One region of the Streptomyces sp. NPDC002784 genome, then DNA from elsewhere that is predicted to be linked to it. Evidence: riboswitches for the same ligand, from Rfam matches in the RefSeq annotation. Region 1 holds a riboswitch; each other region holds the start of a gene.
What was found. A riboswitch is a leader RNA that binds a small molecule or an ion and turns the genes downstream of it on or off. The one in region 1 is predicted to bind cobalamin.

Region 1 (3,765 bases):
CGCGGTGGCGATCATCTACATCCCGATCAAGCTGGGCGGGTTCGACGACATCTTCGCCGACGCGGGCGAGAAGTTCACGACCACCGGGGTGGGCGGTCTCGTCCCGCCGGAGGCCGGCCAGTGGACGTACGCCACCCTGGCGCTGGGCTCGGCGCTGGCGCTGTTCATGTACCCGCACTCGATCACCGCGACCCTCTCCTCCGGGAGCCGTGAGGTGATCCGCCGCAACACCACGATCCTGCCGCTGTACTCGCTGATGCTCGGTCTGCTCGCGCTGCTCGGCTTCATGGCGATCGCGGCCGGGGTGAAGGTGGACAACGGCCAGCTGGCGATCCCGCAGCTGTTCGAGAACATGTTCCCGGACTGGTTCGCGGGCGTGGCCTTCGCGGCGATCGGCATCGGCGCCCTCGTACCGGCGGCCATCATGTCCATCGCGGCGGCGAACCTCTTCACCCGCAACATCTACAAGGACTTCATCAAGCCGGACGCCACCCCGCAGCAGGAGACCAAGGTCTCCAAGATCGTGTCCCTGCTGGTGAAGGTGGGCGCGCTGGCCTTCGTCCTGACGATGGACAAGACGGTCGCCATCAACTTCCAGCTGCTGGGCGGCATCTGGATCCTGCAGACCTTCCCGGCCCTGGTCGGCGGCCTGTTCACCCGCTGGTTCCACCGCTGGGCGCTGCTCGGCGGCTGGGCGGTCGGCATGCTCTACGGCACGGTGGCGGCGTACGGTGTCGCCTCGCCGACCCAGAAGCACTTCGGCGGCTCGTCGAAGGAGATCCCCGGCATCGGGGAGATCGGCTACATCGGCCTGACGGCGTTCGTGCTGAACCTGGTCGTCACCGTGGTCCTGACCTTCGTCCTGAGGGCGGCGAAGGCCCCCGAGGGCGTCGACGAGACGAGCCCCGAGGACTACACGGCGGACGCGGGCGACCCGGGCGTGCAGAAGGAACTGAAGCCGATTCCCTGACCGGGAACCCCACCCGCAGCGGGCCGCCGATGCAGGACATCGGCGGCCCGTCGTCGTCCACACTCGACCGCATGGACTTCCAGATCCGGCCGGTGGAACCCGCCGAACACGACGAACTGGGCGAGATCACCGCCCGCGCCTACCTCCAGGACGGCCTCCTCACCTTCGGCGAGGACGACTGGTACCTCGGCGAACTCCGCGACGTCGCCAAGCGGGCGGCAGCCGCCGAGGTCCTGGTGGCCGTGGAGAGCGGCCGGCTCCTCGGCGGCGTCACCTTCGTCCCGACCGGCGGCCCCATGGCCGATCTCGCCCGCCCCGGGGAGGCGGAGATCCGCATGCTGGCGGTGGCGCACGCGGCCCGCGGCCGGGGCGTGGGAGAGGCCCTCGTGCGCGCCTGCGTCGACCGGGCGCGCACGACGACGGGGTGCACGGGCATCGTCCTGTCCACCCAGTCCCTGATGCACACCGCCCACCGCATCTACGAGCGCCTCGGCTTCCGGCGCGCCCCGGAGCGCGACTGGAACCCGATCCCGGAGCACGGCGACTTCACTCTCCTCACCTATGAGTTGACGCTCTGAAGCCGACGCGACACAACATCTGGGGGTGACATCGCGGGGCGGCACAAGATGTATGCTCGTGCTCGCTGTCGCCGCAGGGGAATCCGGTGCGAATCCGGAACTGTCCCGCAACGGTGTACTTGGGCACATCTGTGCCCGATCGTCAGTCCGAGGACCTGCCGACAGCGCACCCGGCCGTCCGGTCCGGGTGCCAGACGTCCGGGCCTCGAGGAATGGGCCGGTGGACGCGACGCCCCGTGCGCTCGTGAGCTGCCGCCTGCCCTCCGCAAGGCCCCGTGCCGAGCGAGGGAGAGCCCCCAGTGACCATCGCGCCAGCCGACCCGGCTTCAGCTTCAGCCGCCCAGGTGGAGACCGACGGTCCCGGAACCGCGCTGCTGCGGACCCTGACCGAGCTGACCTCCGACCTCCCCGACGCCGACCCCGGCCGGGTCGCAGCCGCCGCGCTGCGCGGCCGGTCCGCCCGCGCGGACGAGGCGGAGTTGCGTGAGCTGGCCACCGAGGCGGCGGCCGGGCTCATCTCCGAGGACCCCGCCTACTCCCGGCTGGCCGCCCGGCTGCTCACCCTCGGCATCCGCGAGGAGGCCGCCTCCCAGGGCGTCACGTCCTTCACCGGGTCGGTCGCGGTCGGCCACCGGGAGGGACTCATCGCCGACCGGACCGCGGAGTTCGTACGGATCCACGCCGAGCGCCTGGACGCGCTGGTCGACCCGGGCGCCGACGACCGCTTCGGCTACTTCGGACTGCGCACCCTGCACAGCCGGTACCTCCTGCGGCACCCCCTCACCCGCAAGGTCGTCGAGACCCCCCAGCACTTCCTGCTCCGCGTCGCCGCCGGCCTCGCCGAGGACGACACCGTCCGCGCGCTGGACGAAGTCGCCGCGCTCTACCGGCTCATGAGCCGTCTCGACTACCTCCCCTCCTCCCCCACGCTCTTCAACTCCGGCACCCGGCACCCCCAGATGTCGTCCTGCTACCTCCTCGACTCCCCCAAGGACGAGCTGGACTCCATCTACGACCGCTACCACCAGGTCGCCCGGCTCTCCAAGCACGCCGGCGGCATCGGGCTGTCGTACTCCCGCATCCGCGCCCGGGGTTCGCTGATCCGCGGCACCAACGGGCACTCCAACGGCATCGTCCCGTTCCTGAAGACCCTGGACGCCTCCGTCGCCGCCGTGAACCAGGGCGGCCGCCGCAAGGGAGCCGCCGCGGTCTACCTGGAGACCTGGCACTCCGACATCGAGGAGTTCCTGGAGCTGCGCGACAACACCGGTGAGGACGCCCGCCGTACGCACAACCTCAACCTCGCGCACTGGGTGCCGGACGAGTTCATGCGCCGGGTGAACGCCGATGAGCCGTGGAGCCTGTTCTCCCCCGCCGACGTGCCCGAGCTGGTCGACCTGTGGGGCGAGGAGTTCGACGCGGCGTACCGCGAGGCGGAGGCGAGCGGGCTCGCCCGCCGGACCATCCCCGCCCGTGACCTGTACGGCCGCATGATGCGCACCCTCGCGCAGACCGGCAACGGCTGGATGACCTTCAAGGACGCCGCCAACCGCACCGCCAACCAGACCGCCCTGCCGGGCCATGTGGTCCACTCCTCCAACCTCTGCACCGAGATCCTGGAGGTCACGGACGACGGGGAGACCGCGGTCTGCAACCTGGGGTCGGTCAACCTCGGTGCCTTCGTCGACCGGGGCGGCATCGACTGGGAGCGCCTGGACGAGACGGTCCGCACGGCCGTCACCTTCCTCGACCGGGTCGTCGACATCAACTTCTACCCGACCGAGCAGGCGGGCCGCTCCAACGCCAAGTGGCGCCCCGTGGGCCTGGGCGCGATGGGCCTGCAGGACGTCTTCTTCAAGCTGCGGCTGCCCTTCGACTCGCCGGAGGCCAAGGCGCTCTCCACCCGGATCGCCGAGCGCGTGATGCTCGCCGCCTACGAGGCCTCCGCCGACCTCGCCGAGCGCAACGGCCCGCTGCCGGCCTGGGAGAAGACCCGTACCGCGCGGGGCGTCCTGCACCCCGACCACTACGACACCGAACTCACCTGGCCCGAGCGGTGGTCGGCGCTGCGCGGCCGGATCGCCGAGGTCGGGATGCGCAACTCCCTCCTCCTCGCCATCGCGCCCACCGCCACCATCGCGTCCATCGCCGGCGTCTACGAGTGCATCGAGCCGCAGGTGTCCAACCTGTTCAAGCGCGAGACGCTGTCCGGTGAGT
Region 2 (3,765 bases), on a different contig from region 1:
CTGAGGGAAGACGGGCGTCAACGCCTGTGCACCCAACTCCCCTTCTACCGGGCCCCGTTCAGGCGCGGCAGCGGAGCATCTCCAGGGGCGGGTGGGCGAGGACGTCCGCCCAGAAGTCCTCGCCGAACTCCCGGAGGCCGGCCTCGGACACCTGCAGCGGAACCCACTCCAGCGCACCGAACCCGCTCGCCCGCAGACACGACTCGTAGACCTCGCGGCGCGGGGCCGTGCTGACGATGGTGATCGGCTGCGGGTCGAGCAGGGCCGTGACCCGCACCCGCGGGCCCGTCTCGATCTCCTCGCCGGTGGGCTCGCAGCGGAACCCGTACTTGTCCAGGGACGGACAGTCGAAGCGGTAGTCGGGCTTCTGGGCGAGCACGAAGAACTCCCCGCCCGGCACCAGGCTGCGGTGGATGTTCCGGCACATCCGCTCCATCGCGGCGATGTCCTCGGCGTAGTTGAGGCACTGCACCCCCAGCGCGATGTCGAAACGCCGGTCCAGGGGCCGCAGTTCACCCACGTCTCCGACCTCGTAGCGGACCCCGAGCGGATCGCGCTGCTCCATCTCCCGTGCGGCGGCGATCATCTCGGCGGAGATGTCGACCCCGAAGACGTCCGTCGCGCCCCGCCGCTTGAACTCACGGCTGTAGAAGCCGGTGCCGCACGCCAGGTCGAGCACCGACTTGCCGGTCACGTCCCCGACCATGCCCAGGAAGCTCGGCACCTCCCCGTACCGCATCAGCGGCAAGGACTTGAACCCCTCGAATGCCTCGCCGATCCGGTCGTACTGCTGCACGCCCACGTGCTGCCCCCTTCTGCGCTTCCTCCGGTACACGGCCCTGCCGGACCCCGCTTTCCGGGGCCCTCGGCCGTGGCAGCGAGTCTTCACCGGCGCGCTCGGCAGGCCGTACTGGCAGATGACACGAAGAAGTCGAGGGGGTGAGCCTCGGATCAACCAACAGACGTACGCCGGACGCCCGGACGGAACATGCGCCGACAACGCATGTGGCCCGCCCCGATGTTCGGGACGGGCCACATATCCGAGCGCCGGGCAGGCCTTGCACCTGCATCTCCCCGCAGGAAGCGGGGCGTCTTTCCTTGGACCACCAACGCAGAACCGGAGCGCCGGGCTTCCGGCGGACCGCTCAAGATCGACTATACAGCATTCCGGGGTGCCGCGCCCGTCGCCGAGTCACCTCCCAGCGCGTCGCGCGGCTCTCCGGCCCCGCACCGCGCGGACACCTCGATCCCGATCTTCATCCGAGGGGCGGCCAGGCCGCACGTCAGCATCGTGGCGGCCGGGCGGACGCCGTATGCGGCTGAAGAGCGACGAGAACCCTCTGCTCACCCACCTGCTGGGGATGGGGACGGTCAGCCGACCGGTCCGCGAGAGCCCGCACCGCCGGACGCCAGCCTCTTCCAGGTGAATTGCCCGGTCTCGTTGACTTCGAGGCGGGGATGCGCGGTAACTCCCGATCGGGTTCTTACACGGTGTGGGCCCCGATGCCGAAGGAGAGCAGCCATGCGCGTACGCGTCACTCTCGTCCCCGCCGCCCTGACCGCCACGGTTCTCGCCGCCGCCGGTGACTCCGCCGCCCACGACGGCCCCGGAGTGCATGTCTCCAACAACGCGCCCGTGGTCACCGTGGTCAACACCGTCGAGATCAACGACCCGCTGGAGGACGTGCTGGAGCACACCCTCAACTTCGGAGACGGCTACAGCTGGGACTGACCCCCTGCCCGGCCCGAGACCCGGGCGCCGCCGGTGCGCGCCCCGGCGCGTGTGCGGGCGTGCGCCGTCCTTGCGCCCCTGGGGAGCGCTTGTCAGCCGACCTGATCAGGCACTACTGTCACCACGCCTTGGTGAACGGGAAATCCGGTGTGATGCCGGTGCGGCCCTCGCCACTGTGATCGGGAAGTCCGGCTCCGGCCCTCGCGGGCAGCCACTGGGTCCTCGGACCCGGGAAGGCGGAGTACGGGCGGTGTCACCCGTCAGCCAGGAGACCGGCCAAGGCGCGTCAACCATCCACGAGGTGCTGGAGAGGGTCTGCTGAGCCATGCACATAGCCGAGGGATTTCTGCCTCCGGCGCACGCCGTCGCCTGGGGCGTCGCGTCCGCGCCGTTCGTCGTCCACGGAGTCCGGTCGCTCACCCGTGAGGTCAGGGAACACCCGGAGAGCACCCTGCTCCTCGGCGCCTCCGGGGCCTTCACCTTCGTCCTGTCCGCTCTCAAGCTGCCCTCCGTGACCGGGAGCTGCTCCCACCCCACCGGCACCGGCCTGGGCGCCATCCTCTTCCGGCCGCCGATCATGGCGGTCCTGGGCACCATCACCCTGCTCTTCCAGGCGCTGCTGCTCGCGCACGGCGGCCTGACCACCCTCGGCGCCAACGTCTTCTCCATGGCGATCGTCGGGCCCTGGGCCGGATACGCCGTCTACAAGCTGCTACGGCGCTACGACGTGCCGCTGATGGGCGCCGTGTTCTGCGGCGCGTTCGTCGCCGACCTGTCCACCTACTGCGTCACCAGCGTCCAGCTGGCGCTCGCGTTCCCCGACCCGAGCAGCGGATTCCTGGGCGCGCTCGGCAAGTTCGGCTCCATCTTCGCCGTCACCCAGATCCCGCTCGCGGTGAGCGAGGGACTTCTCACCGTGCTCGTGATGCGGCTGCTGGTGCAGTCCAGCAAGGGAGAACTGACCCGGCTCGGCGTGCTCCTGACCGACGGCAAGCGGGCCCGGACCGAGTCGAGCGAGGCGGTGGCCCGATGAGCCGCAACACGAAGATCAACCTGCTGCTCCTGCTGGCCGTGGCACTGCTCGCGGTGATGCCGCTCGTGCTCGGTCTCGGCGACCACAAGGAGGAGCCGTTCGCGGGCGCCGACGCCGAGGCGGAGACGGCGATCACCGAGATCGACCCGGACTACGAACCCTGGTTCTCGCCCCTGTACGAACCTCCGTCCGGGGAGATCGAGTCGGCGCTGTTCGCCCTCCAGGCAGCGCTCGGCGCGGGCGTCCTGTGCTACTACTTCGGCCTGCGGCGCGGCCGCAAGCAGGGTGAACAGCGGGCGCTGGAACGGGATGCCGTGGGCGCGCGGGGTGCCGGGGAGTCCGACCGCGAAGGGGTCTGATCCCCGGTGCTGCCGATCGACGCGGCGGCGCACAGCAGTCGCTGGCGCCGGCGCCATCCCGTGGACAAGGCCGTGCTCGGGCTCGGCCTGACCGTGCTCGCGATCTCCCTGCCGCCGTGGCCGGGGGCCGCCCTGGTCGTGGTGACGTCCCTGGTCGTTCTGCTCGGTCCGGCGGGTGTGCCGGGCCGGAAGCTGTGGCGCGCCTACCGGGTCCCGCTGGGTTTCTGTGTGACCGGTGCGGCCACGCTGCTCGTCCAGGTGGGCGGGCCGCAGGGGTTCGTCTCCCTCGCCGACGACGGTCCGCTGCGCGCCGGGGAGTTGCTGCTGCGCACCTCGGCGGCCTCCCTGGGCGTGCTGCTGTTCGCGTTCACCACGCCGATGTCGGATCTGCTGCCCCGGCTGGTGAAGGCCGGAGTGCCGGCGGCCGTGGTCGACGTGGCGCTGGTGACGTACCGGATGAGCTTCCTGCTGCTGGACTCGATGCGCCGGGTCCGGGAGGCGCAGGCCGCGCGGCTCGGGCACACCACGCGGGCCGCGACCTGGCGGTCCCTGGGCGGGCTCGGGGCCACCGCCTTCGTGCGGGCCTTCGAGCGGGCCGTGCGGCTGCAGTCCGGGCTCGCCGGACGCGGCTACGACGGCAC
Region 3 (3,765 bases), on a different contig from region 1:
CAGAAGGACCCGCCACAGCAGGGTGAGGCCGCCACCCCGCGCGAGTGCGCGCAGGGCGGCGGCAAGGGGCCTGGCCAAGGGGTTCAGCGCCGGGTCCCGGTGCCGACGAACTGCCGCTCGTACGGGTCGAGCAGCGCGCCCTGGACGGACGCACTCAGGCCGGTGACGACCTTCAGGTGCACCAGCGGGATCACCGCGTCGGTGCCGATGATCGCGGCCTCCGCCTTCATCGCGGCGTCCTGCCGTTTGCCCGGATCGGCCTCGGCCCGGGCCTTCTCGACCAGCCGGTCGACGTCCTTGTCGCACAGGAACGACAGGTTGAAGCTGCCGTCGCAGGTGAAGTCGCTGGCCAGGACGGTGACCGGGTCACCCGTGTCGAGCATCATGTTGCGGGAGGCGACGGCGGCGTCGAACTTCTTGGCCAGCAGGTCGCTTTCGAGGCGTGCGTAGCTGCGCACCTCCAGCTTCACCGTGAACCCGGCTTTCTGGAGCTGCTGTTGGAGCACCTGGGCGGTCTCGGGCAGCTCGGCCCGGTCGTTGTAGGTGGCGATGGTGATGGGCTTGCCGTCCGCGTCGGTGGCCTCGGCCCGGCCGGTCGGCTCGGTCCTCTTGTCCGCGGTCCAGGTCAGGGCGGGGCCGTAGATGCCCTGGGCGGGCTCGGCGTGACCCTCGTACACGCCCTTGGCGACGGCGGAGGTGTCGATCGCCTCGCGCGCGGCGGCCCGCAGCGCCGCGTCCTTGAAGACGCCTCGCTGGGTGTTGAGGTACAGGCTGGTGTTCCGCGCGGTGTTGATCTCGTGGACGGAGTCCTCGTCCAGGGAGGCGACCTGTGCGACGGGCAGGGCCTCGGCGATGTCCACGTCCCCGGTGCGCAGGGCGTTGGCGCGGGCGGTGCCGTCCGAGACGAACTTCGCGTCGATGCCGGACGCCTGGGCGCGCCCGCCCCAGTAGTCGTCGTAGCGGTCCAGGGCGGCTGCCGTGTCCCCGGTGGTCCGGGTGAGTTCGAAGGGGCCGGTGGCGGTGCCGGCCGGGTTCACCTTGCCGTCCTTGCCGTACGCCTTGGGGGAGAACACCGCGAGGCTGGGGTTGGTCAGCCGCAGCGGCAGCACCGGGTCGGCCTCGCCCGTGCCGACCTTCACCTGGTCGTCGCCCACGACCTCGGCGGTCAGCTTCACGCCGGAGATCGCGGTCGGCGCCGGGTCGGCCGCGGCGGCGTGGGTGAGGGCGGAGGCGACGGCCTCCGCGGTGACCTCACTGCCGTCCTGGAAGGTGGCGTCCCTCAGCGTGAACACCCAGCTCTTGCCGCCCTGTCGGCTGCTCCACGACTCGGCGAGCGCGGGGGCCGCGGTGCCGTTGGCGTCCAGCCGGGTCAGCCCTTCGCTCACACCGAGCCGGGACAGGATGAAGGAGTCCTGGCCGCCGTACGGCGAGTAGTTCTCCGTCGGCTGGAAGGCGAACGCCACCCGCAGGCGCCCGGCCTCACCCGGGCCGGAGGAGTCCGAGGACGAGTCGTCGTCGTTGGAGGCGAAGCAGCCGGAGAGCGCGGGGGCGAGCAGCAGGCCGGCTATGAGTCGACGGCGGGGAGATCTCATGGTCCTCGTTCTGTCTTTCCAGGGCGGACGTTCCCGTACGGGTCGGTCGGCCGACGTCGACCAGCATCATATGAATATGATTTTCATTTAAGCAAGCGGGATCTCGAAGTGCACCACGCCATTGCCTCCGCCGGGCACGTCCTCCCTCTCGTCGCAGACGACCTTGCCCAGCGTCCGCCACAGGCTCATCGCGCCGGGGGAGTGCGGGTCGGTGTGCAGGTACACGGACCGGTAGCCGCCTTCCGTCCGTGCGAAGTCCAGCAGCTCTTCCACCAGTTGCCGGGCCAGCCCGCGCCGCCGGTGTTCCGGGCGCGTGTACACCCGCCTCAGCTGCGCGGTCTCACCCGACGGGTACCGCTCCGCCAGCCACCGCGGGTTCGGCGGATGGACCGGCCCGCGCGCATCGAGCGCGGCCGTGGCGGCCACCGTCCCGTCCGCGTCGTCGACGGCGACCAGCAGGGTGTGCCGGGGCGGGACGACGTAGAACGACCCCGGATCGATGATGTCGGCGTGCCAGTGCGGCACGTAGCCGGTGCCGAAGTCGCGGTAGACGGTGTCGAGCATCACCGCCCGCGCCTCGTCGAGATCGGCGGCCATGGCGGTCCTGATGCGATACTTCTGCATCTGCGCATCATATGCAGGTAGCCCTGTGCGATGATGTTCGGCGACAAGGCGACGGCGGAACGAGGAAGCCGGTGTGAATCCGGCGCGGTCCCGCCACTGTGATCGGCGAGCCAGTCCCGAACAGGCCACTGCCCCAAGCCGGGTGGGAAGGCCGGGACGCGCTTCGACCCGAGAGCCAGGAGACTCAGGCGGTCGCCTCCTCGACGAACCCGGGGCGGATTTCCCCGGAGGAGGGTGGTTCGGCATGCCCGTGAGGCCGGCCGAGGAGGCGTACGACAGCCCGGTGGGCACAGGGTCGGTCGGTACAAGACCGGTAACTCCGGTGCCGTGCCGGGTCGTTGTGTGCCGGGACTGCTGCTGCGGCAGTCCCAAGGTGACCGGCGTCGATCACACGGCGCAGACCGCGCGGCTGGGCGAGGCCGCTCCCGTACGCGTCTCCGCCTGCCTGGATGTGTGCGATCAGGCCAACGTGATCGTCGTGCAGCCCTCCGCCGCCGGACGGGCCGCCGGGGCGCGGCCGGTCTGGCTGGGCCTGGTCAACGACCCCGCCGCGACCGAGGACATCGCCGCCTGGGTGAGCGCGGGCGGTCCCGGCATCGCTGCCCGGCCCGAGATCCTCGACCTCTACGCCTTCACCCCGCCTCGGCGCCGCGCGGCCCGCTGAGACCGGCAGCCTGCGCGCCGACCGTCCGTAACACCCGTACGAGAGGACCTTTCCCATGACGGGCAGACGTCTGCTGTCCCCCTTGCTGGCCACGGCCACCGCTGTGCTCATCACGAGCTGCGGCGCAAGCGCCCAGGACAACGCCGGGGGCTCCAACGGCCCGGCCGACAAGGGATTCCCGGTCACCGTGTCCAACTGCGGGGTGACAACGACGTTTCAGCGCCCACCCCAGCGCGCGGTGTCCTTGAACCAGCACGCGACCGAGGTGATGCTGGCGCTCGGGCTGGAGAAGTCGATGGTCGGCACGGGCTACCTCGACGACGCAATCCTCCCCGAGTACCGGGCCGCCTACGACAAGGTCAAGGTGCTGTCGGAGCAGTACCCGTCGTACGAGACGCTGCTGGCCGCCGAGCCCGACTTCGTCTACGGCGGCTGGGCCTCCACCTTCGACGAGAAGGAGGGCCGCTCCCGTGCCGCCTTCACCCAGGCCGGCATCAACACCCGCCTCAACATCGAGGAATGCCCGGCTGGGCCGGTGACGATGACCGCCATGGACAAGGAGATCCGCGAGGTCGCCAAGGTCTTCGGCGTCCCCGAGCGGGCAGAACGGCAGATCGAACGGCTGCACACCACCCTGGAGGAGGTGGACGGCAAACTCGACGGAGTGGAGCCGGTAAAGCTGTTCGTCTACGACAGCGGCGACAAGAGCGCCTTCACCGCGGGTGGCGCGGGCATCGGCAACGACATGATCAAGCGGGCCGGAGGCGTCAACCTCTTCGCCGACCTCGACAAGCCGTTCGGTGACGTGTCGTTCGAGCAGGTGGCCGAGCGAGCGCCCGAGGTCATCGTCATCTACGACTACGGCGACCAGAGCGTGGCGCAGAA
Region 4 (3,765 bases), on a different contig from region 1:
GTCGAGGCCGGGTTCCAGCAGCGAGACGTCGCCGCGGAACTTGTTGACCAGGAACCCGGCGACGAGTTCCTGGTCCTCGCGGGAGAGGAGCGCCACCGTCCCGAAGAAGGAGGCGAAGACGCCCCCGCGGTCGATGTCACCCACCACCAGCACGGGCAGCCGGGCGCGGCGCGCGACGCCCATGTTGACGATGTCGGTGCGCCGCAGATTGATCTCGGCCGGCGAACCGGCCCCCTCGCAGATCACGGCGTCGTACGTGTCCCGCAGCTCGGCGAGGCAGTCGAGCACGGTCCCGAGGAGCTGCTGCTGCCGCCCGCCGTGATAGCCGCGCGCGCTCAACTCGCCCATAGGCTTGCCCATGAGCACGACCTGACTGCTCTGCTCGCCGCCCGGCTTGAGCAGCACCGGGTTCATCAGCGCGGTCGGTTCGACGCGGCAGGCCTGCGCCTGCATGGCCTGCGCCCGGCCGATCTCGGCGCCCTCGCGGGTGACGAAGGAGTTCAGCGACATGTTCTGCGCCTTGAAGGGCGCGACCTTCACCCCCTGCCGGACCAGCCAGCGACAGATTCCGGCGGTGACGACACTCTTTCCGGCGTCGGAGGTGGTACCGGCGACCAGGAGACCTCCGCTGCTCATGACCGCCTCCCCGCCACGACGCGGCGCGCGGCGGCGCTGACCGCCAGCGCCAGCCAGCTCACCCGCCGGGACAGCCGTACGGCCCGCTCGATGTCCCCGACCTCCACAGCACGCCCTTCCCCGTTCAGCACCGGCCGGTGCTCGATCCGTCCGCCGTACGACAAGGTCCCCCCGAGCCGCACCCCCAGCGCCCCCGCGAACGACGCCTCCACGGGCCCCGCGTTGGGGCTCGGATGCTGCGCCGCGTCGGCGCGCCAGGCCCGCACCGCACCCCGCGGATCGCCTCCGGCGACGGCGGCGAGTACGGCGGTCAGCCGCGCCCCCGGCCACCCGGCGACGTCGTCGAGGCGCGCGGAGGCCCAGCCGTAGCGCCGGTAGCGGGGCGACTTGTGGCCGACCATGGCGTCGAGGGTGTTCACGGCCCGGAACCCGAGGAGGCCCGGGACCGAGCCCACAGCGCCCCACACCAGTGCTCCCACGACGGCGTCGGAGGTGTTCTCGGCGACGGACTCCACCACCGCCCGCGCGATCCCGTCGGCGTCCAGCGCGTGCGGATCCCGCCCGCACAGATGCGGCAGCCGCGCCCGCGCCGCCTCGACGTCCCCCGCCCGCAGCGCCCGCCCGACGGTCCGGGCCTCCCGCCCGAGCGAAGTCCCCCCGACCACCGCCCAGGTGGCGGCAGCGGTCAGCGCGACACGAGCGGCGGGGGAGCGGCGTACCGCACGGGAGGCGAGGGCACCCACGGCGACGGCGCCACCGGCGCACACGGCGGTGTGCAGCGCGCCCCGGCCGCGGTCGTCCCGCCACAGCCGCCGTTCCACGGCGCTCGCGGCCCGCCCGAACACGGCGACCGGATGCCCGCGGCGGGGATCGCCGAGGATCAGGTCACCGAGGAGGCCGGCGGCGGCGCCGTACGCGAAGACGCGATCGGCCCGCATCGGCTCAGCCGGCCGACGGGTCGGCCGGAACCCCGGCGTCGGGGGCCGTGCATCTCAGAGCCTGTGTCAAACGGCAGCCGCGCATGGCGATATGTCCTCACTCAGGGTGTCCACGCCCTGGTTCGACGAGACCGGCGGTGAGAGTTCCTGGCTCCCGGGGCTTCCTACCCCGGTGACAGTGGCGGGACCGCGCCGGAATCGCACCGGCTTCCTCTCCTGCCGCCGTAAATGGCTCCGGCAGTCCACCACGGGCCCGGAACAGCCGTCAACTTGCTGTTGACCTGCGAGAGGAGAGTGTGCTGAGGCCCACACCGGGTCCGGTGGGGCGGGGTTGGGGAGGGCCGGGCGCGTCGCCCCCGTCCGCGTCGTACGCGAAAGCGCCCTGCCCCGAACACCCCCGTCAGGGGCACCGGAACAGGGCGCGAGCCCGTCGCGCGAGGCGCGTCAGACCACGATCAGATAGATCCCGTACGCCACAGCCGCCGCGCACGCCGCGAAACACGCGTACGCGCCGGTGACCGCCAGTCCCGCGGAGCCCCCCTGCTCCACGGCCCGCTCGCGCCGCGTCAGACCCGCGATGCCGAGGGTGAACAGGGCCACCAGGGCCACGGTGACCACGAGGCTGACGCCGAAGACGGAGCCGAGAGCCGCCCAGTCGATCTTCATGATGCCGCTTCCTTGAGTATCCGGTCGGGGGTCAGACGCGGGCCGACGGCGTCGGCTCCCCGGCCGGGGCCGGGATCGTCGCCGCGAGCTCCTCGGTCGCCGGGCCGGCGGGCGGCGGCGGCGTGACGGCCGCCATCGCCGTGGTCACGACACCCGCGGGCTCCTCGGTCTCGTTGACGTTGGTGTGGTCGACGATCTCGCGCCGGGACAGCTTCCAGATGGCCGCGCTGGAGCCGACCAGGAACACCGCCACGACCGCCGTGCCCCAGGAGCCGAAGTTCGTGACCCACTCGGCCAGCGCGCCGACGAGCGCCGCGGCCGGCAGCGTCAGGCCCCACGCGACGAACATCCGCGTCGCCGTGGACCAGCGGACGACGCCGCCCTTGCGGCCGAGGCCCGCGCCCATCACCGCACCGGAGACGGAGTGCGTGGTGGAGAGGGAGAAACCGAGGTGGGAGGAGGCCAGGATGACCGTCGCCGCGCTGGTCTGGGCGGCGAAGCCCTGCTGCGGCTGGAGGTCGGTCAGGCCCTTGCCCATGGTGCGGATGATCCGCCAGCCACCGAGGTAGGTGCCGAGCGCGATGGCCACGCCCGCGGAGAGGATGACCCACATCGGCGGGTCCGAGTCGGGCGCCAGGGTGCCGCCGGCGACGAGGGCGAGGGTGATGATGCCCATCGTCTTCTGCGCGTCGTTGGTGCCGTGGGCGAGGGAGACCAGGCCGGCGGAGGCGATCTGGCCGGCGCGGTAGCCCTTCTCGGAGGACTTGCTGCCGTCGGCCTTCTTGCCCAGGGAGTACATCAGCTTCGTGGCGAGCATCGCCGCGAGGCCCGCGACCAGCGGGGCGGCGATCGCCGGGATGAGGACCTTGGTGACGAGCACGTCGCCGTGGACCGCGCCGACGCCCGCCGAGGCGATGGTCGCGCCGATCAGGCCGCCCATGAGGGCGTGCGAGGAGCTGGAGGGCAGACCGACCAGCCAGGTCAGCAGATTCCAGAGGATCGCCCCGACCAGCGCGGCGAAGATGACCTCGGGACGGATGCCGGTCTCGTCGACGAGACCTTTGGAGATCGTGTTGGCGACCTCCACGGAGAGGAACGCGCCGACAAGGTTCAGTACGGCGGACATGGCCACCGCGACCTTGGGCTTGAGCGCACCGGTCGAGATGGTCGTGGCCATCGCATTGGCGGTGTCATGAAAACCGTTCGTGAAATCGAACGCGAGTGCGGTTATTACCACAATCGCGAGGATCAGCGAGAAGTTTTCCATTTACCCAGGCAATCGTTCGAGGTCATTGGCTGGACGAACGTAAGTAACCTGAGTGAACGGAAGGTGAACTGGGGTGAGCTACGGGGTGTCTGAACCAGGCGTTCCGTCTTGCGTCGGTTCCACGTGGTTCCGCGGGCTTCAGGCGCCCCAAGGGTCGGGAGCCCTGGGCGACCTTCCGGAGCGGGCTCAGGGACCGGGGAAGAGATCCTGGTCACCCTGAAGCCGGGCCCGTCGGCTGGCAGGATCGCCGCATGGCTG

Region 2: another riboswitch for cobalamin. It lies ahead of ACWD1Z_RS32750 (energy-coupling factor ABC transporter permease); the one in region 1 lies ahead of ACWD1Z_RS00870 (ribonucleoside-diphosphate reductase subunit alpha).
Region 3: another riboswitch for cobalamin. It lies ahead of ACWD1Z_RS35830 ((2Fe-2S) ferredoxin domain-containing protein); the one in region 1 lies ahead of ACWD1Z_RS00870 (ribonucleoside-diphosphate reductase subunit alpha).
Region 4: another riboswitch for cobalamin. It lies ahead of ACWD1Z_RS28330 (cobalamin biosynthesis protein); the one in region 1 lies ahead of ACWD1Z_RS00870 (ribonucleoside-diphosphate reductase subunit alpha).

Annotation. Positions count from the first base shown of each region.
Region 1 covers NZ_JBSFVD010000001.1:181,469-185,233, forward strand. Annotated here, with positions in the region: gene mctP (monocarboxylate uptake permease MctP) at 1-970, shown strand, start outside; gene ACWD1Z_RS00865 (GNAT family N-acetyltransferase) at 1,042-1,548, shown strand; cobalamin riboswitch at 1,601-1,725, shown strand; gene ACWD1Z_RS00870 (ribonucleoside-diphosphate reductase subunit alpha) at 1,848-3,765, shown strand, end outside.
Region 2 covers NZ_JBSFVD010000031.1:39,145-42,909, forward strand. Annotated here, with positions in the region: gene ACWD1Z_RS32735 (class I SAM-dependent methyltransferase) at 59-802, opposite strand; tRNA gene ACWD1Z_RS32740 (tRNA-Gly) at 1,044-1,113, opposite strand; gene ACWD1Z_RS32745 (hypothetical protein) at 1,523-1,732, shown strand; cobalamin riboswitch at 1,845-2,027, shown strand; gene ACWD1Z_RS32750 (energy-coupling factor ABC transporter permease) at 2,058-2,765, shown strand; gene ACWD1Z_RS32755 (energy-coupling factor ABC transporter substrate-binding protein) at 2,762-3,124, shown strand; gene cbiQ (cobalt ECF transporter T component CbiQ) at 3,131-3,765, shown strand, end outside.
Region 3 covers NZ_JBSFVD010000068.1:4,157-7,921, reverse strand. Annotated here, with positions in the region: gene ACWD1Z_RS35840 (ABC transporter substrate-binding protein) at 84-1,592, opposite strand; gene ACWD1Z_RS35835 (GNAT family N-acetyltransferase) at 1,680-2,216, opposite strand; cobalamin riboswitch at 2,240-2,418, shown strand; gene ACWD1Z_RS35830 ((2Fe-2S) ferredoxin domain-containing protein) at 2,500-2,880, shown strand; gene ACWD1Z_RS35825 (ABC transporter substrate-binding protein) at 2,936-3,765, shown strand, end outside.
Region 4 covers NZ_JBSFVD010000020.1:58,984-62,748, reverse strand. Annotated here, with positions in the region: gene ACWD1Z_RS28335 (cobyric acid synthase) at 1-636, opposite strand, end outside; gene ACWD1Z_RS28330 (cobalamin biosynthesis protein) at 633-1,574, opposite strand; cobalamin riboswitch at 1,697-1,836, opposite strand; gene ACWD1Z_RS28325 (hypothetical protein) at 2,019-2,240, opposite strand; gene ACWD1Z_RS28320 (anion permease) at 2,272-3,507, opposite strand; gene ACWD1Z_RS28315 (class II aldolase/adducin family protein) at 3,759-3,765, shown strand, end outside.